DNA from 2 places in the Variovorax sp. V93 genome. Region 1 is predicted to be linked to the other one. Evidence: riboswitches for the same ligand, from Rfam matches in the RefSeq annotation. Region 1 holds a riboswitch; the other holds the start of a gene.
The links. Region 1 has a riboswitch for cobalamin ahead of cobM (precorrin-4 C(11)-methyltransferase). Riboswitches for the same ligand answer to the same signal wherever they lie in the genome.
Positions count from the first base shown of each region.

Region 2: it holds a riboswitch for cobalamin, as region 1 does, so the genes downstream of both, ACAM54_RS14315 (TonB-dependent receptor) here and cobM (precorrin-4 C(11)-methyltransferase) in region 1, are expected to answer to the same signal.

Region 1 covers NZ_AP028669.1:1,071,702-1,080,734, forward strand. The annotation lists gene ACAM54_RS04820 (precorrin-8X methylmutase) at 1-657, opposite strand, end outside; gene ACAM54_RS04825 (sirohydrochlorin chelatase) at 654-1,601, opposite strand; gene cobM (precorrin-4 C(11)-methyltransferase) at 1,598-2,443, opposite strand; cobalamin riboswitch at 2,600-2,863, opposite strand; gene ACAM54_RS04835 (phosphatase PAP2 family protein) at 2,896-3,639, opposite strand; gene ACAM54_RS04840 (ABC transporter ATP-binding protein) at 3,756-4,841, opposite strand; gene ACAM54_RS04845 (ABC transporter substrate-binding protein) at 5,055-6,377, shown strand; gene ACAM54_RS04850 (ABC transporter permease) at 6,426-8,177, shown strand; gene ACAM54_RS04855 (ABC transporter ATP-binding protein) at 8,192-9,033, shown strand, end outside.
Region 2 covers NZ_AP028669.1:2,998,607-3,007,639, reverse strand. The annotation lists gene ACAM54_RS14330 (sulfite exporter TauE/SafE family protein) at 1-586, opposite strand, end outside; gene ACAM54_RS14325 (cell division protein ZapA) at 869-1,210, opposite strand; gene ACAM54_RS14320 (hypothetical protein) at 1,207-1,431, opposite strand; cobalamin riboswitch at 1,501-1,750, shown strand; gene ACAM54_RS14315 (TonB-dependent receptor) at 1,849-3,789, shown strand; gene ACAM54_RS14310 (cobyrinate a,c-diamide synthase) at 3,774-5,183, shown strand; gene ACAM54_RS14305 (bifunctional adenosylcobinamide kinase/adenosylcobinamide-phosphate guanylyltransferase) at 5,173-5,748, shown strand; gene ACAM54_RS14300 (ABC transporter substrate-binding protein) at 5,745-6,614, shown strand; gene ACAM54_RS14295 (iron ABC transporter permease) at 6,630-7,640, shown strand; gene ACAM54_RS14290 (ABC transporter ATP-binding protein) at 7,637-8,416, shown strand; gene cobO (cob(I)yrinic acid a,c-diamide adenosyltransferase) at 8,442-9,011, shown strand; gene cbiB (adenosylcobinamide-phosphate synthase CbiB) at 9,015-9,033, shown strand, end outside.

The DNA.
Region 1 (9,033 bases):
CAGCAGCGCGTGGATCGCGGCCACCACCAGCGTGGAGCCGCCCTTGCGTCCGCGGATCACGATCCAGGGCACGTCGTTTTCGAGCGCGACCAGGTCCTTCGACTCGGCCGCCGACACGAAGCCCACCGGCATGCCGACCACCAGCGCGGGGCGCGCGCCCTCTTCGTGGATCAGCCGCACGATCTCGATCAGCGCGGTCGGTGCATTGCCGATGCCGACGATCGCGCCGTCGACCAGCCCCAGGCGATGCGCCTTGCGCATGGCCTGCACCGCGCGCGTGGTGCCTTCGGCCATCGCCTGCGAGATCACGTCCGGGTCGCTGATGAACTGGTGCGTGCCCATGCCGAAGTGGGCCAGGCGCGGGGCCGAGAGGCCGACGCAGATCATCTCGACATCGGCCAGCACGCGGCTGGCGCGCGAGCGGATGGCGGCGATGGCGGCGTCGACCGCTTCAGGATGGAAGTCGGTCAGGCCGTTGAAGTCGAAGTCGGCGTTCGCATGGATCATGCGGCGCACCACGGGCCACTGGTCGGCGGTGTAGACATGCGATGCCACCTCGCGGTCGATCACCGCGAAGGAATCGTGCTCGATGGCACGGCCCGCCGCGGTGAGCTGCTCGGTGACGACGTTGGCCGCCGTGGAAGACGCCGGCTTCATCGCAGCACCGGCACCGGATCGTGCGCATGGGTGTGGCCATGCGCGTGGTCGTGGTCGTGGTCGTGGCCGTGATCGTGGTGGTGATCGTGGCCATGCGCCGCCGCGTCGCCGTGGTGATGGCCGCCCAGCCCGTGTTCCACCGCGAAGTCGCGGAACTTGCAGCCGTCGCAGGGCATGAGCGCGGCCGGCGCGCCGCGCCGCAGGTCGTCCACGCGCTGCTCCAGCAGCGCGAAGATCTCGGGCTCGAAGCCGAAGTAGCGCGTGGAGACAAAACGGATCGTCGGGTATTGCGCCTTCAGGTGCTCGACCTGGCGCGCGATGCGTTCGACCAGCGTGCCGTTGAACAGGTAGTACGGCAGCACCACCACCTGCTTCATGCCCAGCAGGCTCTGGCGCTGCACGGCCCGCTCCAGGCGCGGGTAGGTGATGCCCGTGAAGGCAAGGTCGACCAGCTCGTGGTCGGTCTCCTCCATCAGCCAGCGCGCCATCTTGGCCATGTCGCCGTTGGCCTGGCGGTCCGACGAACCCCGCCCCAGGATCACCACGCCGGTGGTGGTCGGGTCGGGCATGTCGAGCGCCTGCATCGCGTCCTTGAGGCGGCGCCGCAGGACCGCGAGGATCGGGTCGCAGGCCGTGAGGTGCGGCGCATAGAGGAACTGCACCATCGGGTACTTGAGGCGGGCGCCGTCGATGGCCTGCGGGATGTCCATCTTCACGTGGCCCGCGGCATTGAGGATGAGCGGCACCACGATCACGCGCCGCGCGCTCTCGGCGGCGCGGCGCAGGCCCTCGCTCATCGTGATCTCGGAGAACTCGATGAAGCAGACCTCGATGCGCCAGCCCGGCTGCCGCTCGCGCCATTGCGCGGCGAAGGCCTCGATCTCGTCGTTGCCGGATTTTTCGCGCGAGCCGTGGCCCACCAGCAGAATGGTTTCGGAGTTCATGGAAGTTCCTGGCGCAGGGTTTCGGCGGGAACGCTCGCGCGCCGGAAGCGGTGCGTGAAGCTCGCGTCGTAGAGCTTGGATTTGGCGAGCCTGGTCCACTGCCGCGCGCCCAGCGTGGGGCTGGCAATGATCATCGACTGGGTTGCGATGCGGGCCTCGCGGCACAGCGCCTGGATGGTCGCGACCGTGCCGCGCACGATCTTTTCTTCGCCGGGCCAGCTCGCCTTGTGGACCACCACCACGGGCGCATCGGGCGACCAGCCGGCGGCCGCGAGCGCGGCCGTGACCTTGCCCAGCAGCGTGATGCTCAGGAAGATGCACAGCGTGCTGTGGTGCGCGGCCAGCGCCTCGAGCGACTCGCCCTCGGGCATCGGCGTGCGGCCTTCGACGCGCGTGAAGATCACGGTCTGCGTGACCTCGGGCAGCGTGAGGCTTTCCACCGCCGCGGCCGCCGATGCCATGGCGGAGGACACGCCCGGCACCACCCCGACCGGCACGCCCGCCGCATCCAGCGGCTGCACCAGCTCGATCAGCGCGCCGTACAGGCCCGGATCGCCGGTCTGCAGGCGCACCACGGTCTCGCAGCGCGCGGCCTGCGCGATCAGCCAGGCCGACATCTGCTCGAGCGTCATGTCCTTGCTGTCGGCAATGGCGCAGTCCGGACGCGCCCAGCGCATCGCGGCTTCGCTCACCAGCGAGCCCGCGAACAGGATCGCCCCGGCGCGCTCGACGAGGCCGCGGCCCTTGACGGTGATGAGTTCCGGATCGCCCGGGCCCGCACCGACGAACCACACGGTTCCCGGCGCCGGCGCACTGCCTGGAGCGATGGCTCGCTCGTTCATGATGATGATTCCTCCGCGCCCGCCGCGCGATAGATGGTCGGTAGGACCTGGCAGCGGGAGAAATCGGAGGGGCGTCAGTGGATGCGGTTCCGGCGGATGCACACCTGCATCGAGCCGGACGCCATGCGCCGCCCGCCGATCCTCGCCCACCGCAAGGTCATGCGCTGGTCGTCAGGCCGGTCTCCGGGCTCACGAGCGGAGGGCCATCGGCTCTCCAGCAAGACCACCTTCCCATGCCGTTCGCGGCACAGTGGCGCGGGACCGAATCCCGGGGCCTTGCTTCTGACTCGTTTACCGTTGCGGGGGCAGCGTCGGCATTGCGCGGTGTTCTCTCCACCGCCGCGCACCGACTTCCCGTTTCACCCTGGCCACCCCGCCGTTGATACGGGGCGCCAGGACACCTGACAACGCGCGCAAAGTGTATCAGCCGCTTGCGGCAGGGCAGCGGAGCGTCACCTGTCCAGACCGAGCCGCCCGCGCAGTTCCTTCCGGGCTTCGGCGAAATCGCCCTGGTACGCGGGGTTGCCCTGGATCAGCACGACGATCATCGTCGCCAGGCGCCGGCCGGCCTCGATGTCGCTCGGATAGTGAACGCCGCCGAGCACGCGGTTCTCGCCGAACTCGCTGGCACGCGCGAAGATCTGCGCGCGCTTTTCCGGAACCATCTCGGCCAGCACGATGCCCGACAGATAGGCAAAGGCCGAGTGGCCGCTCGGGTAGGAGCCGCTCGACGAATAGCGCGCCACCGGCTCGATGCGCTTGTCGAACAGCGGCGGGCGCGTGCGCTGCCACTTTTCCTTTCCCTGCTTGTTGAGAATGCTCTCGGTCCTGTACAGGGTCTCGAACAGCCTGGCGGTGCGCGGCAGGTCTTCCTTCCTGAACCTGTCGCCCATCACGTCGGAAAAGCGGAAGACGCTCTGCTCCAGGTCGGCAACGGAGCGCTCGGCCTGCGCGGGCGTGCGCTGCCGCTGCAGCACGAGCATCTGCTCGATCTCGCGCCGCGTGGCTGCCTCGTCGGGGGGAGGTGCCAGGAAGCGCGTGGTGTCGATCTGCGCTGGATCGAGGTAGGTCGCCGTCGACGCAGCCGTTGTTTCGCCGACCTGCGGCGCTGTAGTTGGCAGCGGTGCCTGCGTGGTGCAGGCAGTGAGCAAAAAGGCGGCAAGGGACAGCCAGCAGAGCTTGCGGGTGATGCGCATCAAGGGTCTCCATTCGGTCGGGCGGCCAAAGTAGCAGAGCGGCCGGCCTCGTTCCAATCACCTCTTCTGATGGCGGCCATAAGACAATCGCAGCCGGCGCGTCGGGGTCTCAAAAGCTAGGACGCGAATTGCCGGCACTGCGCCAGTTCGATGCCGAGCGCGATGTCGGCGCCGACGGCATGGCGCGCCGCGCCGCGGTGATGCGGCTCGTCCACCAGCACGGCGTGCTCGCCGATGCGCACCCGGTAGCGCACGGCCCGGCCCAGGAATTCGGCGTGCTCCACCAGGCCCGCGAGCCAGGTGTAGCGGGCGTCGTGCACATCGTCGTCACCGCCGATCTTCACGGTATGCGGACGGAAGCCGATGGACAGCCGCGCAGTGGCGGGCATGTCCGGCCGCAGTGGCACGCGCAGTTCGCCGACACCTTCAACGTCGAGCAGCAGCACGCCACCTTGGCGAGCGCGCGCGATGCCGCTGAGCAGATTCCATTGGCCGACGGCACGGGCAACGGCCGCGTTGGCCGGGTAGTCGTACAGCCCAATGGGGCTGCCGACCTGCTGGATGGCGCCGTTGTCGAGCACGGCAATCCGGTCCGCCAGGCCGAGCGCCTCTTCCTGGTCGTGCGTGACCAGCACGGCCGTGATGCCAAGCTGCTGCTGCAGCTGGCGCAGCTGTTGCCGCAGTCCCAGCCGGAGGGTCTTGTCGACGTTGGAGAACGGTTCGTCCAGCAACAGCAGCCGCGGCTCGGCGGCAAGGGCGCGCGCCCAGGCCACGCGCTGCTGCTGCCCGCCCGACAGCTGGTTCGGTTCACGGTTGCCGTGGCCTTCCAGGCCGATGGCGCCCAGCCACTCGGAGACCGCGGTGCGAACGATCGGCGCTTCGACCCGGCGCTCGATCAGGCCGAAGGCGATGTTCTCCGCCACTGTCATGTGCGGCCAGAGCGCGTGGTTCTGGAACACCATGGCCACCTGCCGCGCCCAGGCGGGCGCTTCGGACACGTCGCGGCCGTCCAGCAGCACGCGGCCCAGGCCGGGCGCCTCGAGCCCCGCGATGATCCGCAGCAGCGTGGATTTTCCCGAGCCCGACGGCCCCAGCAGCGCAAAGAATTCGCCGGGCGCAATGTCGAGGCTGACGTCGTCCAGCACCTTCGTGGGGCCGTGAGAAAAGTGGATGTGGCGGCATTCCACACGCACTTTCTTCATGGAGGTGTCGGTGGGCATGAAAAGGGGTAAGGCGGGGGAAAGCGTGGAGTATGCAAGGCATGGCGCCGAAGGGCGAGAGAGGCGGCGAGCTGCCGGTCCGGGCAAACCCGAGTGAGGCTCCCGGCAATGCCTCGAATCAAAAACTGTGATTGGAATGCGTTGCGCCCCGGCCCTAAGCTCGGCCCGCCATCCACAAGACAACGGGAGACTTCCATGCGCATCGACTTTCGGCCCTTGCTGACGCTGGCCGCCCTCGCTGGTTGCACAGCGCTGCACGCGGGCACCGTCTCGGTCGTGACCTCGTTCCCCAAGGAACTGACGCAGGCCTACAAGACCGCGTTCGAAAAAGCCAACCCCTCGATCAAGCTCGAGATCCTCAACAAGAGCACCACCGCGGGCGTGGCCTATGTCCGCGAAATGCCGGCAGGGCAGCGGCCCGACGTGTTCTGGGCCTCGGCGCCCGATGCCTTCGAGGTCCTGGTCGACGGGAAGCTGCTGGAGCCGATTCCGGCGCTCGCGAATCCCGCCGTTCCCAAGATGGTGGGCAGCTATCCGCTCAACGAGGCTTCGGGCATGTACCTCGGCCAGGCGCTCGGCGGCTACGGGCTGATGTGGAACACGCGCTATCTCTCGGCCAACAAGCTGCCGCCGCCCGCCGAATGGAGCGACCTTGCCAAGCCGGTCTATTTCAGCCACGTGGCGCTGAGCTCGCCCTCGCGTTCCGGCACAACCCACCTGACCGTGGAAACCATCCTGCAGGGCGAGGGCTGGGACAAGGGCTGGTCGGACCTGCTCCAGATCACCGGCAACAGCGCGGCCATCACGGAGCGCAGCTTCGGTGTCCCCGACGGCGTCAACAACGGGCAGTTCGGCATCGGCATGGTGATCGACTTCTTCGGGCTCGCGGGCAAGTACTCGGGCTTTCCGGTGGAGTTCGCCTACCCGAGCGTCACGGCCATGGTGCCGGCCAACATCGCGCTGATCGCCGGCGCCAAGAACGCCGAGGAAGGCAGGAAGTTCATCGCGTTCTCGCTGTCGAAGGAAGGGCAGCAGCTGCTGGTTGCGCCGCAGATCTCGCGCCTTCCGGTGCTGCCGCCCGAGCAACTGAAGATGCCGGCCGGCTTTCCGAATGCCTATGAGGTGGCCAAGCGCACCAAGGTCAAGTTCGACGCGGATCTTTCGGCCACGCGCTACAACGTCGTCTCTTCTCTCTTCGACCAGACCATCACCTTCCGGCACAAGGAGCTGAAGGCCGCGACCAAGGCCATCCACGGCGCCGAGGCGGCGCTGGCGCGCAAGCCCAATGCGGAGGCCGCGGCACTGGTCAAGAAGGCGCGCAGCCTCGCGTTCACGCCGCTGGTCAGTGCGTCGATGGCGGCCGACAAGGCCTTCATCGCGATGTTCGCGGCCAACAAGAAGGATTCCGAGGCGAACAAGCGGATCACCGGCCTGGAGGGCGAGTGGAGCGGCAAGGCGCTGGAAAACTACAACCAGGCACGAAGCCTGGCCGAGCAGGCCGAGGCGCTTCTCAAGTAACCACAATGTCGCGCGGCCCGGCAAATGCCGGGCTGCCATGGAGATTTCATGCGCGGTTTTTTTCCATCGGACGTGCGGTCAGGTGCGTGGTGCGCCGCGGGCCTGGTTGCCGTCTTCCTGCTGCTGTTCCTCGTCATGCCCGTGGCATGGGTCTTCTACACCGCGTTCGTGAATGCCGACGGGAGCCCGACGATCGGGCACTTCGTCGCATTCTTCTCGCAGCCGCTGATGCAGGAGGCGTTCTTCAACAGCCTCTACGTGGCCGTGATGTCGACCGTGTTCGCGTCGCTGATCGCTGTGCCGCTGGCGTACTTCACGGTGCGCTTCCAGTTCCGCGGTGCGGCGCTGATCCAGACGCTCGGGGTGCTTCCGCTGATCATGCCGCCCTTCGTCGGCGCGGTGGCGCTGCAGCTGATCTTCGGCCGCTCCGGCAGCATCAACCTGCTGCTCAACGATTACTTCGGCTTCACGATTCCGCTCATGGATGGGCTGAGCGGCGTGATCTTCGTCGAGTCCATCCACTACTTTCCCTTCGTGCTGATGAACCTCACGCTCGCGCTGCGGAACATCGACGGCGCGATGGAAGAGGCTGCAATGAACCTCGGCTGCCGCGGCTGGCGCCTGTTCTGGCGCGTCATCTTTCCGCTGGCGCTGCCGGGCTTCGTGGCCGGCGCATCGCTGGTGTTCGTCAAGGTCTTCGACGACCTGGGCACGCCGCTGGTGCTGGGCACGACCAACATGCTCGCCCCGCAGGCCTACCTGCGCATCACCCAGGTGGGGCTGGAGGATCCGCTGGGCTACGTGACCAGCGTGATCATGATCGCGTTCTCCATCGCCGCCATGTCGCTGTCTGCGCGGATGCTCAAGGGCAAGGACTTCTCCACGATCCAGAAGGGTGGCGGGGCCATCCAGCGGCGCGTGCTGTCGCCCGCGGGATCGCTGCTGGCCTACGGCTGGATCGGGCTGGTGATGCTGCTGGTCCTGTCGCCGCACATCGGCGTGCTGCTGCTGTCGTTCGGCAACGTATGGAGCTTCTCTCCCTTGCCCGATGCCTACACCCTGGCGCACTACGCCACGGTGTTCCAGGACGCGGGCAGCATGATCGGCAACACCATGCTGTATTGCGGGCTGGCCGCGGGGCTCGACGTGGTGCTGGGCACCACCATCGCCTACCTGCTGCTGCGCACGCGGCTGCCGGTGCGCCACTGGCTGGACGTGACCGCGACGGCGTCGCTGGCCGTTCCGGGCCTGGTGCTGGCCATCGGCTACCTGCGCTTCTTCAAGGGCGTGATGGTCCCCGGCACCGAGGTGCTTCTCACCAGCACCTGGGTCATGATCATGCTGGCGTACGCCGTGCGGCGCCTGCCGTATGCGCTGCGCTCGTGCGTGGCGGCATTGCAGCAGATCCACGTGTCGCTCGAAGAGGCGGCCGAAAGCGTGGGAGCGACCAAGGCGCGCACCATCCGGCGCGTGGTGGTGCCGCTGATGGCCGGAGGAATCCTGGCGGGCTTCGTTACCAGCTTCATCACGGCGGCCGTCGAGCTGTCGGCCACCATCATGCTGACCACCAGCCAGTCGCAGGCGCCGATGAGCTACGGCATCTACCTGTACATGCAGAGCGTCGCGGGCCGCGGCCCGGGCGCGGCGCTGGGAGTGCTGGCCATCGTGGTCGTGGCGCTGGGCACCTACATCTCGCACGTGGTCGTGGAGCGCACCCGCAGCCGCTTCGTCGCGCGGCCGGTGGAAGACCAGGAAGGGGAAGCCTCGTTGTCGTTCGGGGCGGTTCCCGCGAAGATCTGAGGAGAGGAGACATCATGAAAAAAGTCAGCGTCGAGTGCCGCAACGTCCGGCTTGCCTATGGAACGACGGAAGTCCTGCGGGACGTCAACCTGCTCATCGAGCCCGGCGAGTTCTTTGCACTGCTGGGGCCTTCGGGGTCGGGCAAGTCGACCTTGCTGCGGCTCATTGCCGGCTTCAACCAGCACCAGCACGGCGAGCTTCTGGTGGACGGCAAGGACGTCAGCGGCATGCCGCCATGGAAACGCAACATCGGCATGGTGTTCCAGAGCTATGCGCTGTGGCCGCACCTGAGCGTGTGGGACAACGTGGCGTTCGGCCTGGTGGAGCGTCGCGTCGCGCGGGCCGAGATCAAGCGCAAGGTGGCCGCCGCACTCGAGACCGTGGACCTGCTGCGCTATGCCAAGCGCAAGCCGAGCCAGCTCTCCGGTGGCCAGCAGCAGCGTGTTGCGCTGGCGCGCACCATCGTGATCGAGCCGCAGGTGCTGTTGCTGGACGAGCCGCTTTCCAACCTGGACAAGTCGCTGCGCGTGCAGATGCGCCAGGAGCTGCTGGCGCTGCAGCGGCGGCTCGGCATCACCACCATCTTCGTGACCCATGACCAGGAAGAGGCCATGACCACGGCGGACCGCATGGCCATCCTCGACCGCGGCGTGCTGCAGCAGGTGGGCAGCCCCGCAATGCTCTATGACTATCCGGTCAACCCGTTCGTGGCGAACTTCGTCGGAACGATGAACTGCCTCACCGGCCGGGTCAGCAGCCGGCAGGGCAACACCGTCACACTCGACATCGACGGTGTCGGGGACCTTCCATTCCAGCTGCAGTCGGACGCGCCGGCCTCGGACCGCGTGCTGGCAAC
Region 2 (9,033 bases), 1.9 Mb from region 1:
CCGCAATCGGAAAGCCGAGCGCGGCGCTGGTCGCCACGGCGTTGTGGATGGAGATGTTGCACCAGGTCATGAACGGCACGCTGACGAAGCCCCCGCCCGCGCCGACCAGGCCCGAGATGAAGCCGATGGCGCCGCCCGCCGACAGCTGCCCCGCGGTGCCCGGCATCTGGCGCGTGGGCTTGGGCTTGCGGTCGAGGAACATCTGCGTGGCCGAGAAGCCCACGAACAGCGCAAAGACGATGGCCAGCACCGTGCCCTTGAGCAGCGCGAACACGCCCAGGCTGCCCAGCAGGCTGCCGATGACGATGCCGGGCGCCAGGCGCCGCACGATGTCCCAGCGCACCGCGCCGCGCTTGTGGTGTGCGCGCACGCTGGACACCGAGGTGAAGATGATCGTGGCCATCGAGGTGGCGATCGCCATCTTCACCGCGAGATCGGAGGCCACCCCGCGGTGCCCCATGATGATCGTGATGAACGGCACCATGAGCATCCCGCCGCCGATGCCCAGCAGGCCCGCCAGGAAACCGGTGCCCAGGCCGAGTGCGGCCAGTTCGGCGATCAGGAGGGGGTCGAGCAGGGAAGTCACGCAGCGAAGCCTTGAAAAAAAGCAACGGCCCCGTGCAGCGCATGCAGGGGCCGTATGAACGGAAAAAGGTGTCTGCAAGTGGGCGCCGAACCCGCATCCTGAACCAGGGTTCAGGTGGGCGAGGGCAGCAAGACTTCGGGTTCATCTGACGCGAGATGATCACACCCGTCAAGCGATGTACCAAGCCCGGCTCCGGAGAGCATTGGAACAAGGAAATATTAAGCCCGACGCGCACCGCAGACAGTTCGGATTTTACGCCCCGGACGGGCCGGGTGCTTCCGCTCAGAGTAAATGGTCATCGCCCGCGAGGGCTTGATCGAGTTTCTGAATGAGCTGGGCGGCCTTGGCGTCGGCGTCCCCGCCATCTGCCGAGGGGGCCGAGGACGCCGCAGCCACGGGAAGCGGCGCGGCCGCGGCGGCCGCTTGCTGGGCCGCCAGGTCGAAAGCCAGGTTCAGCGAGGCGAGCACCGCGATGCGGTCGCGCGCCTTCACCTTGCCGGCATCGCGGATCTTGCACATGGCCGCGTCCACGCGCTCGACGGCTTCGCGCAGCTGCGCCTCGCCGCCGTCGGGGCAGCCGAGCAGATAGCTCTGGCCCATGATCTGAACTTCAATCTGCTTCATGCGGGGGAATCTTGGGAAGGGGGTTCAGCCGGCAGCCGCTCGAGCAATGCATCGAGGCGCGTGCGGGCCGCGGCCAGCCGCGACTTCAGCGCATCGCGCTCGCGCGTGAGCGCTTCGACCTGCTCCTGCAGCAGCGCATTGGTGCGCTGCACCTCTTCATGACGCACGAGCAGGCGTTCCACACGCTCGGCGATCTGGTCGATGGGGCTGGAGGCGGGCATGGTTGGCGATTGTAGTTTCCCGGCGAAGCGCAGGCTGCGCAACTTTTGGCTTACTGTGCCGGCACAGGCCCTAGAATCCTGCGCGTTGGTGCCTGCGGCGTGGTTCACGCGCCGCGGTTCAACGGGAAGCAGGAGTGAACGCCCTCCGGAAACGGAACAAGGCCGAAGCCGCCTGCGCTGCCCCCGCAACGGTCAAGCAGTCGACGCCGCAAGCGTCAACCTCATCCATCAAGCCACTGGGTGCCCTGAAACAGGCACCTGGGAAGGCGGTGGGGTCGCACTGCCAGCCCGGATACCGGCCAACGAGGCGGCTGCCGCATGCGCGATCGATTTTCGGTTCGGCGCGCAAGGCAGCCATTGCGTCCAAGCGCCGGCGGGGAAGCCGGCGACGGGCATAGACGTTCGTTCGCTCCATTCATGACTTCCTGTGGTTTTCTTTCCCTCGGCCGTTCGCCTGCGCGCCGCCGCCTTGCCTGCCTGCCGCTCGCGCTGGCCTCCGCCTTCGGCGGCATGGCGCTGCTTCAACTGCCGGCCGTCGCGCATGCCCAGCAGGATGCGCCGGCACTCGGCGAAACCGTGGTCACGGCCAACCGCACGCCGCAGCCGCTGTCGGACCTGGTGGGCGACGTGTCCGTGGTCGACCGCCAGACCATCGAGCGCAGCGGCGCGGTCGGCGTGGCCGACGTGCTGGCGCGCCTGCCGGGCATCGAGATCACGCGCAACGGCAGCGTGGGCAACACCACCAGCCTGTTCATCCGCGGCGCCGAGACGCGCTTCACGGCCGTCTACATCGACGGCGTGCGCGTCGATTCGCAATCGACCGGCGGTGCCGGCTGGGAAAGCATTCCGCTCTCGCAGATCGACCGCATCGAAGTGCTGCGCGGTCCGGCCGCCGCGGTGTACGGCTCCGATGCCGTGGGCGGCGTGATCCAGCTCTTCACGAAGCGCGGCGAAGAGGGCGTGGCGCCCTACGCGGGCATCGGCTTCGGCAGCCATGGCTTGCGCAAGGCGGAGGCGGGCGTGAGCGGGAAATCGGGTGCCTTCGACTACTCGCTGGGCGCGGCCCACGAGGAAAGCCGGGGCTTCAACGTGCTGCCGATGGACAAGCGCACGCCCTCGAAGGACGGCTTCACCAGCCCCGACCGCGATGGCTACCGCAGCAATGCCGGCAACTTGCGCCTGGGCTACCAGCTCACGCCGAACCAGCGGCTGGAAGCCACGCTGCTGTACAGCGACATGGAAGCCGGCTACGACCCGCCGGTGAGCTTCAGGACCAAGCCGCCGATCCTCTTCAGGAACGACATCTCGAACAACACGCTGCGCACGGCCGGGCTGTCGTGGTCGGGCAAGTGGAACGACATCTACAGCACGCGCGTGCAGGTCACCGATTCGCAGTCGGTCTACAAGACCCAGCCATCGTTCTACCGCACCGAGACGAACCTGCGCGGCTACCTGTTCCAGAACGAGTTCCGCTTCGGCCCGCACCTGGTGACGGCCACGCTCGAGCGCCGCGAAGACGCGCTCGAGAATGCACCCACCACCAGCAGCGGCCTGTTCTCGAGCAAGCGCTCGCAGGATGCGGTCTCGCTCGGCTATGGCTTCGTGCAGGGCGCGCATTCGCTCCAGCTGCATGTGCGCCACGACGACGACAGCGAATTCGGCGGCAAGGCCACCGGCAGCGCCGCCTACGGCTACGCGATCACGCCGCGCCTGCGCGCCACCGTCTCGGCCGGCACGGCGTTCCGCGCACCCACGCTGTACCAGCGCTTCAGCGAATACGGCGTGGCCAGCCTCAAGCCAGAGTCGAGCCGCAACGTGGAACTGGGCCTGCAGTACACCGACGGCGGCACGCATGCGGGCATCGTCGTCTACCAGAACCGCGTCGAGAACCTGATCGTGTTCGACGGCTCGGCCACCAACTGCCGCTCCAGCTTCGGCTGCTATGCCAGCACGGCGCGGGCCCGCTACCAGGGCGTGACGCTGTCGGGCGGCCACCGCATCGGCGACGTGACATTGCGCGCATCGCTCGACTTCCAGGACCCGCGCGACCTGGACACCGACCACCTGCTGGCGCGCCGCGCGCGCCGCCACGGCACGCTCGGCGCCGACTGGCGCGTTGCCGGCTGGACGCTGGGCGCCGAACTGCAATCGTCGAGCAAGCGCTTCGACGACGCGGCCAACACGCGCACGCTGGGCGGCTACACCGTGCTGAACCTGGTGGCCAGCACGCAGATCACGCGCGACATCGGCCTGGTGGCCCGCGTCGACAATGTGGGCGACAAGGACTACACGCTTGCACGCGGCTACGCCACCGACGGCCGCAACGCTTACATCGGCCTGAAGTGGACACCGCAATAAGCCAGTACGACGCGAACAGCGAATCGGTCGCTGCGCACGCCTGCGCCGCCGTGCTGGTGGCGGCCCCGGCTTCGGGACAGGGCAAGACCACGGTCGCGGCCGCCCTGGCGCGGCTGCATGCGCGCCAGGGCCGGCGCGTGCGGGTCTTCAAGTGCGGGCCCGACTTTCTCGACCCCTGCTGGCTGGCGCTCGCCAGCGGCGCGCCGGTGCATTCGCTCGATCTCTGGATGACCGGCGAGGCCGACTGCCGCCGGCGGCTGCATGCGGCCGCGGCCGAGGCCGACCTGCTGATCGTCGAAGGCGTCATGGGCCTGTTCGACGGCAGCCCCAGCGCGGCGGACCTGGCCGAGCGCTTCGGCCTGCCGGTGCTGGCCGTGATCGATGCACAGGCCATGGCCGGCACCTTCGGCGCGCTGGCCTACGGCCTGCAGAACTTCCGTCCCGCGCTGCCCTGGGCCGGCGTGCTGGCCAACCGCGTGGCCGGCGAGCGCCATGCCGGCATGCTGAAGGAGGCCTTGCGCGAACCGGCGCAATGGCTCGGCAGCTTGCCGCGCGGCGCCGGCTTCGAGCTGCCCGAGCGGCACCTGGGCCTGGTCGCCGCGCACGAACTCGGCGACGCGATGGCGCGGCTCGATGCGGCGGCCGACGCGATGGCCGCCACGCCATTCGGCAAGCGGCCGCTTGCCGAATGGCCGCTGGTACGCTTCGAGGCTGCCCCGGCCGAGCCGCCGGCGCGCATCGATCCGCTGCTGCAGGGCCGCACCATCGCGGTCGCGCGCGACGCGGCCTTTGCCTTCATCTATCCGGCCAACCTCGACGTGCTGGCGGCGCTGGGCGCGCGGGTCGTGTTCTTCTCACCGCTCGCCGGCGATGCGCTGCCCGCATGCGATGCGCTCTGGCTGCCCGGCGGCTACCCCGAACTGCATGCCAAGGCGCTGTCCGCCAGCGATTCCCTGCGCGCGGCGCTGGCCGCGCATGTGGCCGCGGGCAGGCCGGTCTGGGCCGAGTGCGGCGGCATGATGTCGCTGTTCGAGCAACTGGAGACGGCCGATGGCGCATCGCACGCGCTCTGGGGCCTGCTGCCCGGCCGGGTGGCGATGCACAAGCGGCTCGCCGGCCTCGGGCCGCAGCAGCTCGCACTGGGTGCCCACACCCTGCGCGGCCACACCTTTCATTATTCGAGCTGCGAGACGCCGCTGGTGCCGGCGGCCTTCACCGGCAGGCCGGGCGCGGACGCCCGCGCTGGAGAGGCCTTCTATGTGCACGGCCCGGTGCGGGCGAGCTATTTTCATGCGTGGTTCGCGTCCAGCCCCGAAGCCACGGCCAGCCTGTTCGGCGCGATGCCGATCGAGCTCGAACGCGAAACCCCGGAGGCCGATGCGCATGCGCGTTGAACACGAATTCATCCTCGGTGGCCAGAAAAGCGGCAAGTCGCGCCGCGCCGAGCAGCGCGCCGCCGACTGGCTGGCCGAGGCGCCCGGAATGCGGCGCGCCGTGCTGATTGCCACCGCCCAGGCGCATGACGACGAGATGCAGGAGCGCATCGTGCGCCACCAGGCCGACCGCGCCCGCCGCGTGCCCGCCCTGCGGACCGTGGAAGAGCCGGTCGAGCTGGCGCGCGCCATCGTCACCCAGAGTTCGCCCGAGACGCTGGTGGTGGTCGACTGCCTCACGCTCTGGCTCACCAACCTGCTGATGCCGCTGCGCTGCGAGACCGCGCAGCCGGTCACGCGCACGCCGGCGGCGCATGCCGCGATGCTGCTCATGGCGCTGCGCGAAGCGCGCGGACCCGTGGTGCTGGTGGGCAACGAGATCGGCCTGGGCGTGATTCCGCTCGGCCGCGAAACCCGCGCTTTCGTCGACGCGCTGGGCCGCATGAACCAGGACGTGGCGACCGCCTGCGATCGCGTCACGCTGATGGCGGCCGGCTTGCCGCTGACCCTGAAGGCACCTGCATGACCGCCCGCTGGATTCGATGCTTGTCCGCGGCCATTGGGCTTGGCCTCTTCGCGCTGGCCGCGCATGCCATCGAGGTGGTCGACGAGCGCGGCGTGGCCGTGAACCTGCCGCAGCCGCCGCAGCGCATCGTCACGCTGCTGCCGTCGCTGACCGAAGGGGTCTGCGCGCTCGGTGCCTGTTCCCGGCTGGTGGGCGTCGACAACTACTCCAACTCGCCGAGCGCGGTGCGCGCCTTGCCGCAGCTGGGCGGCGGGCTCGACCCGAACGTCGAGGCGATCGTGGCGCTGCGGCCCGATGCGGTGCTGCTTGCCAAGTCGTCGCGCGTGACGCAGCGGCTCGAGGCGCTGGGCCTTAAGGTGCTGGTGCTCGAACCCAAGAGCCATGCCGACGTGCGGCGCGTGCTCGACAAGCTCGACCAGGTGCTGGGCACCCATGAGGCGCCGAACATCTGGCGCGTGATCGATGCCAGCGTGTCGGCTGCGGCGCAATCGCTGCCGACCCGTGCGAGGGGCCAGCGCGTCTACTTCGAGGTCAACAGCGCGCCCTATGCGGCCGGCGAATCGTCCTTCATCGGCGAGACGCTTGCGCGGCTGGGCATGAAGAACATCGTGCCGGCGTCGCTCGGGCCTTTTCCCAAGCTCAACCCCGAATACGTGGTGCGCGCCAATCCCGATCTCATCATGGTCAGCGTGCGCAGCGCGGCGGGCATGGAACAGCGCCCGGGCTGGAGCGGCATCCGCGCGGTGCGCGAAGGGCGCATCTGCCGCTTCGACGCCGCGCAGTCGGACGTGCTCGTGCGCCCCGGCCCGCGCATGGACGAGGCCGCACGGCTGATGGCGCGCTGCATCGCGGAGAAGGCCGGCTGAGCCCGGGTGGACTTCATGCACACACGCCATCAGCGCCGCGTCTGGCTCTTCGGCATCGCCTTGCTGGTGCTGGGCGGTGCGCTGGCGTTGCTCGGCCTGGGCATCGGCAGCACCGGCTTCGAAAGCCTGCTGGCGGCGTGGCGCGATCCGGTGGCGCTGCGCATCGTCTGGGACATCCGGCTGCCGCGCACGCTCGGCGCCTGGCTCGCGGGTGCGCTGCTCGGGCTCGCGGGCTCGGTGGCACAGGGCCTGTTCCGCAACCCGCTGGCCGATCCCTATCTGCTGGGCAGCGCCTCGGGCGCCTCGCTCGGCGTGGCGGTGGCGCTGCTGCTGTTCGGTGGCTCGGCCGCCAGCACGCAATGGGCGATGCGCCTGGGGCTCACGGGCGCGGCCTTCGTGGGGGCGGTGCTCGCGGTGATGCTCACGCTGGTGCTCGCGCGCGGCGTGCAGCAGACGCTGCGGCTGCTGCTCGCGGGCGTGATCGTCGGCGTGGTGCTCGGCGCCGCCAAGGACCTGATCACCATCGCCTCGGCCGACATCCTGCAGGCCATCCAGGGCTTCATCCTCGGCAGCACCGGCCTGGTCGGCTGGAGCGCCTGCGCGGTGATGGCCGCGGTCGGCGCGGTGTGCCTGCTGCTGGGCTGGGCGCTTGCGCCGGTGCTCGACGGCCTGGCGCTCGGCGAAGCGACGGCCCGCAGCCTCGGCTTGCCGCTGGGCGCGATGCGCGCCACGCTGGTGGTGGTGCTCGCACTGGCCACCGGCGCGGCCGTGGCGCAGACCGGCCTGATCGCCTTCGTGGGGCTGGCCGCGCCGCACCTCGTGCGCTCCGTGGTCAAGACCACGCACGCCGGGCTGATCGTGCTGTCGGCAGCCATGGGCGGCCTGCTGCTGATGGCCGCCGACCTGCTGGCGCGCTGGCTCATCGCGCCGCAGGAACTGCCCGTGGGCGTGCTCACGGCCGTGCTCGGCGGCAGCTACCTGCTGTGGCTGATGCACAGGCGCGGTGCTCGGGGCGGTGTGGCATGAGCCGGATTCCCGCACTCGAAGCCCGCGGCCTGAGCGCCACGCTGGGCAACACCGAGGTGCTGCACGGCATCGACCTGAAGCTCGGCGCCGCACGCTGGACCAGCGTGGTCGGGCCGAACGGAGCGGGCAAGTCGACCTTGCTCAAGGCGCTGGCGGGCCTGCTCGCGCACCGCGGCGAAGTCTTTCTTTTCGGCGACGCATCGGCCAGGGTGCCGGGCCGCATCCGCGCGCAGCGCCTTTCGTGGCTGGGCCAGAGCGGCGCGGCGGGCGAGGGCAGCGCCGACGACCTGATGGTGTACGACGTCGCCATGCTCGGCCGCCTGCCGCACCAGCGCTGGCTCGCGGCGCCGAGCACGGCCGACCGCGCGGCGGTGGAGCGCGCATTGCGCAGCACCCAGGCCTGGGAGTGGCGCGAACGGCCGCTCGGCCAGCTCTCGGGCGGCGAACGCCAGCGCGTGCTGCTGGCGCGCGCGCTCGCGGTCGAGGCCGAGCTGCTGCTGATGGACGAGCCGCTCGCCAACCTCGACCCGCCGCACCAGGCCGACTGGATGCAGACCACGCGTGCGCTGGTGGCCCAGGGCCGCACCGTGGTCAGCGTGCTGCACGAACTGCCGATGGCGCTGGCCGCCGACGAGCTGGTGGTGATGAACCATGGGCGCGTGGTGCACCACGGCGGCAGCAGCGACCCGGCCACCCACGCGGCGCTTGAACAGGTGTTCGACCACCGCATCCGCGTGCACCGCGTGGCCGACCAGTGGATCGCGCTGCCGAACTGACCCACATCAACACGGAGCCCGCATCATGCAAATCGAAACTCCCCCCAGCGAGAAGCCGTACGACAAGGCCGAAGGCGAACGCCGCGGCATCGTCATCGTCAACACCGGCGACGGCAAGGGCAAGAGCACCGCGGCCTTCGGCCTGGCGCTGCGCGCGCACGGCCGCGGCAAGGCGGTGAAGATCTACCAGTTCATGAAAGTGCCCTCGGCGCGCTTCGGCGAGCACCGCATGTTCGAGCAGATCGGCATTCCGATCGAGGGGCTGGGCGACGGCTTCAGCTGGAAGAGCCAGGACCTCGAACGCTCGGCCCAGCTCGCGCGCGACGGCTGGGAAAAAGCCAGGGCGGCCATTCTTTCGGGCGAGTTCTTCCTGGTGGTGCTCGACGAGATCACCTACCCGCTGATCTACGGCTGGCTGCCGCTCGAAGGCGTGCTCGAAACGCTGCGCGCACGGCCGAGCCACGTGCATGTGGTGCTCACCGGACGGCGCTGCCCGCCCGAGATCATCGAGCTGGCCGACACCGTGACCGAGATGGCCATGGTCAAGCACGCATTCAAGGCCGGCATCCCGGCGCAGCGCGGCATCGAGGATTGAGCGGTGCTCGCCGTCGCAGCGC